DNA from 2 places in the Xenorhabdus bakwenae genome. Region 1 is predicted to be linked to the other one. Evidence: predicted binding sites of a transcription regulator. Region 1 holds the regulator's gene; the other holds the start of a gene.

The links. The regulator ArgR, encoded in region 1, controls arginine synthesis, uptake and breakdown. The targets are predictions, from matches to a motif close to ANTGAATAAAAATACANT.
Region 2: the regulator ArgR is predicted to act here: its motif matches at 1,902-1,919, upstream of argA (amino-acid N-acetyltransferase).

Annotation. Positions count from the first base shown of each region.
Region 1 is NZ_CP119194.1:2,667,971-2,671,332, forward strand. Features, by position in the region: gene PXH59_RS13450 (helix-turn-helix domain-containing protein) at 1-226, shown strand, start outside; partial or broken gene mdh (malate dehydrogenase) at 337-1,276, opposite strand; gene argR (transcriptional regulator ArgR) at 1,688-2,158, shown strand; gene mpl (UDP-N-acetylmuramate:L-alanyl-gamma-D-glutamyl-meso-diaminopimelate ligase) at 2,231-3,362, opposite strand, start outside.
Region 2 is NZ_CP119194.1:2,520,897-2,524,258, forward strand. Features, by position in the region: tRNA gene PXH59_RS12730 (tRNA-Met) at 5-81, shown strand; tRNA gene PXH59_RS12735 (tRNA-Met) at 150-226, shown strand; gene amiC (N-acetylmuramoyl-L-alanine amidase AmiC) at 446-1,693, opposite strand; gene argA (amino-acid N-acetyltransferase) at 1,933-3,264, shown strand; partial or broken gene recD (exodeoxyribonuclease V subunit alpha) at 3,331-3,362, opposite strand, start outside.

The DNA of each region.
Region 1 (3,362 bases):
TGCCGCTTTACGTAAACGAGGAACGACATTAGCTGCCGTTTCTCGTGCGGCGGGATTGAGTTCATCAACTTTGGCGAATACACTTTCTCGCCCATGGCCCAAGGGAGAATGGATAATAGCGAATTATTTAGAACTACATCCGTCTGAAATATGGCCAAGCCGCTATTTCGATCCCCATACAGGAGAACTATTGGAAAGAAAAGTAAGAGAGAAAAAGAATAATTAGCTATCAATATAACTATTGAAAGAAAAACCGCTAGTTATTTCTAACTAGCGGTTTTAGTTATTTAATATATTTAACTTAATTCGTATATTAATAAATTATTAATAAATGAATTATTCGTTAATAAATTTTTCGCCCAACTCAATGTCTTTTTTCAAAACATCCAGCATGTTATCCAGTGACTTTTGTTCAAAATCACTCAACTTGCCAATATCTAAATGTTCTTCGATACCCTTTTTACCTAAGCGAACAGGCTGCGCAAAGAAACGGGCATATTTGCCATCACCTTCAACATAGCTGCACTCAACAACATTGCTTTCGCCTTGCAAGCCACGGATCAGCGACAGCCCCAAACGAGCCGCTGCTTGTCCCATAGACAGAGTTGCAGAGCCGCCACCCGCTTTCGCTTCAACAACCTCAGTACCCGCATTCTGGATACGCTTGGTCAATGCTTCAACTTCTTCATCAGTGAAGCTAACACCTGGAATTTGCGACAAAAGAGGCAGGATGGTCACACCAGAGTGCCCACCAATAACAGGAACTTCTATTTCTTCTACTTTCTTGTCTTTCAGTTCAGCAACAAAAGTGTTGGAACGAATGATATCCAGGGTTGTGACACCAAACAGGCGGTTCTTATCGTATACCCCTTCTTTTTTTCAGTACCTCAGCGGCGATGGCAACCGTGGTATTGACGGGGTTGGTAATAATTCCAATTAATGCTTTTGGACACGTTTTAGCAACCTGCTGAACCAGATTACGAATGATTCCCACATTGATATTGAACAAATCGGAACGATCCATACCAGGTTTACGCGCCACACCCGCAGAAATTAATACGACATCTGCACCTGCCAGTGCAGGAGTTGCATCTTCACCAGCAAAACCAGCGACTTTGACTTCCGTTGGGATATGGCTCAGATCGGTTGCCACGCCTGGAGTCACCGGAGCAATGTCATACAAGGAAAGTTCTGAACCTGAAGGAAGCTGGGTCTTGAGTAGAAGGGCAAGTGCCTGACCAATACCACCGGCTGCACCGAGAACTGCAACTTTCATCCTGATACTCCTTAAATTAAGTACTGTAAATACGATCTATTTGTATACACGATGTATTAAAAACACCAATATATTAAAAACACCATGCATTAAAAACAATCTGTTAACAGTCAGATTATCCACTTAATAGCCTGATGATGGAACACCAACGTCGTTTTATTCTAAACAAAATGCTTATCTGTTAATGAGATAATGGACACTTTTTTAAGAATTACTTCAGGCGAGCGCTTCAACAATTAGCTTATTACCTTACTCTTCCCTTTCCTACCAAACAATCCCATTTAATTAACAATACATTTACTACGCTTAATTCACTATTCTCTGTATATTGGTTTTTTCTTCTCTTTCTTGCATAAAAATTCACTCTTTCGCATAATGGCCGCCTGATAACGGATTCAACGATGGTGAAATATGCGTGTTCCTTCGAAACAGGAAGATTTGGTAAAAGCGTTCAAGGCATTATTGAAAGAAGAAAAATTCAGCTCTCAAGGTGAAATTGTTTCGGCACTTCAAGAACAGGGATTTGAAAATATCAACCAATCTAAAGTTTCCAGAATGCTGACGAAATTTGGTGCTGTCCGAACCCGTAATGCAAAGATGGAAATGGTTTATTGCTTACCCGCAGAATTGGGCGTGCCCACTGCCACCAGCCCATTAAAAAATCTGGTATTAGATGTCGATTATAATCACAGCATTGTCGTCATACGTACCAGCCCTGGCGCAGCACAGTTAATTGCCCGCCTGTTAGATTCATTGGGGAAAGCAGAAGGGATCCTTGGCAGCATTGCAGGGGATGACACTATTTTTTCCACTCCAGCGCAGAACTTTACGACAAAACAACTTTACGAAGCCATTCTCCACCTGTTTGAACAGGAACTTTAATTTATTCAGGTCTGCCGTATACCAATCTAATCAAAATATGCGTATGGCAGACCGAAATATAAAAAATCTTAACTAAGATGCGCTGGTTTTTTGCGTCAATGCAGCCAGTAGTTTTTCGTGAATACCGCCAAATCCACCATTACTCATCACCAGAATATGGTCACCGGGCTGTGCCGTTTCTACAATCATTTTCACCAAAGTATCAATATCAGCACTCCAACGAGTGGGTTGAATACACTGTTCAGCAATTTCAACAACCTGCCACGGAATATTGGTAGGTTGATAGAGAAAAACTTCATCAGCACGCCCCAAAGAAGGGGCAATATCATTTTTATTCATGCCCATTTTCATGGTATTCGAACGCGGTTCCAGCACGGCAAGAATACGAGCCATACCGCCCACTTTACTTCTCAACGCCTCCAGTGTGGCCAGGATAGCCGTTGGATGATGGGCAAAATCATCATACACCGAGATGCCATTAACATCGCCGAGTAATTCAAGGCGACGACGGGCATTAATAAATTGGCCGAGTGCCTGACAGGCATCCGCAGGTTGCACCCCCACATGATGGGCTGCCGCAATTGCGATCAAACCATTATGCATATTGTGTTCACCGACTAATGACCACATCACTTCCCCCACCAGCTCCCCCTGATGGAATACCTGATAGTGACTGCTATCCTGACTGGCTTTCTTCGCCTGCCAATGACCGTTTTCCCCTGTCTGTTCCAATTCACTCCAACATCCCATTGAGAGCACTTGCTTCAAATTAATATCATTATCAGGAACAATGATCTTGCCGGTACTCGGCACAACTCTGACGAGATGGTGGAACTGTTTTTGAATCGCGCCCAAATTTTCAAAAATGTCAGCATGATCAAACTCAAGATTATTCATGATCAATGTACGGGGGCTGTAGTGGACAAATTTCGAACGCTTGTCAAAGAAAGCACAGTCATATTCATCCGCCTCAATCACAAAAAATGGGCTTTCACCAATATGTGCTGAAACGTCAAAATTCCCTGGCACACCACCGATAAGGAACCCGGGTTTATAGCCACACTCTTCCAATATCCAGGCCACCATACCCGCCGTCGTTGTTTTACCGTGGGTGCCCGCGACTGCCAATACCCAGCGCTCTGGCAATATATGATCATGCAGCCACTGCGGACCAGAAGTATAAGGAATACCACGATCTAACACA
Region 2 (3,362 bases), 150 kb from region 1:
CGGACGCGGGGTGGAGCAGCTTGGTAGCTCGTCGGGCTCATAACCCGAAGGCCGTCGGTTCAAATCCGGCCCCCGCAACCAACACTTTATGATGATATTGCTCAATATTTGCATTTACGATCAGTTATCAAAATATGCAAATAGACGGACGCGGGGTGGAGCAGCCTGGTAGCTCGTCGGGCTCATAACCCGAAGGTCGTCGGTTCAAATCCGGCCCCCGCAACCAATTTTTATTTGTCATTTTACCGCCGCAACTTTTTCCCCGTTTTTATTTCACAGCTTGTTCGCTGATCCCTTTATTACTTTATTTCCACTGATTTTAAAATCTATGTTTAAACATTATTTCATTCCGATTTAAACATGAATGTAAAGCCAATAACCATCATTGCATCATCAGCAATAAATTCTCGCTGGTATTACTCCATAGTTTATCAAGGCGAATATTTCACCGCCTCGCCAATTCAACGCCATTTTTGAAATACGCCTTGATGCCCGCAAAAATGGATTCCGCCACTTGTTGCTGGAATTTTGCTGTCTTAAGTTTGCGCTCTTCCTCCAGATTACTGATAAATGCCGTTTCTACCAAAATGGAAGGGATATCTGGTGCTTTCAATACCGCAAACCCCGCCTGATCGACGCTATTTTTATGCAGTTTATTGATTTTCCCCACCCGCTTGAGCACTTCTTTACCAAATTTCAGACTATCATTAATCGTTGCGGTTTGAACCAAATCCAGCATGGTATGATCCAAATATTTATCGCCACTTTTACTGACTCCACCAATTAAGTCTGCCTCGTTCTGAGTTTGGGCGAGAAAACGGGCCGTATTGCTGGTAGCCCCTTTAGTGGAAAGCGCAAACACGGATGAACCCCGTGCAGAACGACTGGTAAAGGCATCCGCATGAATAGAAACAAAAAGATCAGCGCGCATCTTACGCGCTTTTGCCACTCTCACCGTCAAGGGAATAAACACATCTTCATTGCGCGTCATGTAAACTTTCATGCCCGGCTCACGTTTGATGAGTGCCTGTAACCGACGGGCAATCTGCAACACGACATCTTTTTCACGAGTTTTATATTTCCCAATCGCCCCAGAGTCTTCACCACCATGACCGGGATCGAGCATAATCACAATCGGCCGGTCTTTACCTGCCTTGCCGGGTTTGCGGGTCTGTGCAGGCAAATGCTGTTCTAAATTCCCACGGTTGTACTCTTCAAGCAGGGCCAATAAAGGATCATTATCCACATCCGCAGCCTTTTGGGGATACAGATCGAGCACCAGACGATGTTTAAACTTTGCAATTGGCGGCAATGTGAAAATATGCGGGGAGACGGGCTGTTTGATTTCAAAGACTAAACGTACCGTTTTAGGATTAAATTGCCCTGCCCGCACTAATTTTAAGTAAGGATCACGCCGCTGAATCTGTGCCCCCATACGGCTCAAAATACTGTTAAGCTGGATCCCCTGCAAATCAATGACAATACGATTAGGGTTTGCAAGCGAAAACTGGCGGTATTTAAGTGGAATATTAGATTCCAGCGTCACTCTGGTATAACTTGATGCAGGCCAAATACGAACAGCAATAACTTTTGCAGTCGCTGCATAACCTATTGGGCTGATGCTTAATAACCATACAGCAGCTGCGCCTTTCAGCAGGCGACGACGTGAAATATTATGGCCTGAATGACTCATCATTTATTCCATTTAAAAACAACCAAACGCAGTAATCTTTATCAAACATAATAGTCAGGCAGGAACTCTAATTAATTAGCAAACTTCTGTCATCAAAAAATGTATTTTTTGATAACCTGGTTTATTTATACCAATATAAATAATAACGCTATTTTTATCCATGTTTCCTCTTGCCATTTCCCTTCAAAAAGAATAAAAATACAAAAAAATCGAATAAAAATTCAATCAGAGAGGGTTTCATGAAAGAACGCAGTACCGAATTGGTTGAAGTCTTACGGCACTCGGTGCCGTATATCAATGCACATCGAGGTAAAACCTTTGTCATTATGCTGGGAGGTGAAGCCATCGCCCATGAGAATTTTTCCAATATCGTCAACGATATTGGATTATTGCATAACCTGGGCATTCGTTTAATCGTTGTTTATGGTGCCCGTCCACAAATTGAACAGAACATTGCCGAACACCATTGCCAATCGATTTACCACAAACACACCCGGGTGACCGATGCCAAAACACTGGATTTGGTCAAACAGGCGGCCGGCTTATTACAGCTAGAAATTACAGCCCGTCTTTCTATGGGGTTAAATAATACCCCATTACAAGGCGCTAATATTAGTGTTGTCAGCGGAAACTTCGTTATCGCCCAACCTTTGGGAATCGATGACGGCGTCGATTATTGCCACAGTGGCAGAGTCCGCCGTATTGATGAGAAAGCAATCAACCAACAACTGGATAATGGTGCTATTGTGCTGATTGGGCCAGTTGCGGTTTCCGTTACAGGAGAAAGTTTCAACCTCACTTCCGAAGAAATTGCAACACAGCTGGCAATCAAATTAAAAGCAGAAAAATTAATTGGATTTTGCTCATCTCAGGGCGTACTTGGTGCCGAAGGTGACACTTTATCAGAAATGTTTCTTAATGAAGGCGAAGCTCACCTGCACAAATTGGAAAACTCGGGTGATTATCATTCAGGAACCGTGCGTTTCTTAAGAGGCGCGATTAAGGCCTGCCGCCGTGGCGTCCGCCGCAGCCATTTGATCAGTTATCAAGAAAATGGCTCGTTGGTTCAGGAACTCTTTTCCCGCGAAGGTATCGGCACTCAAATAGTGATGGAACGTTCCGAACAGATACGTCGCGCCAATATTAATGATATTGGTGGCATTCTTGAACTTATTCGCCCATTGGAGCAACAAGGTATTTTGGTACGTCGTTCACGTGAACAACTGGAAATGGAAATTGATAACTTCACCCTGATTGAACTCGATAATATCACTATCGCCTGCGCTGCCCTATATTCCTATCCCAATGAAAAAATTGGAGAAATGGCCTGCGTTGTTGTACATCCAGACTACAGAAACTCTTTCAGAGGTGAAATTCTGCTAGATTCAATTTCTAATCAGGCGAAACAAAGAGGGTTGGAAAAACTTTTCGTACTCACAACCCGCAGCATTCACTGGTTTCAGGAGAAAGGTTTTAAGCCCGCCGGAATAGATATGTTGCCCGTGGAAAAACAAGCGCTGTATAACTATCAGCGCTGTTCCAAAATTTTGATGCTGGATTTACAGGCTTGATGAAGCTTGCTGACGTCAGGCTAACTATAGACATCCCAGCCATATAATCCTTGGCCACATTGCATTTTATTGCGGGTTGAACCAATCTGCCAACCCGC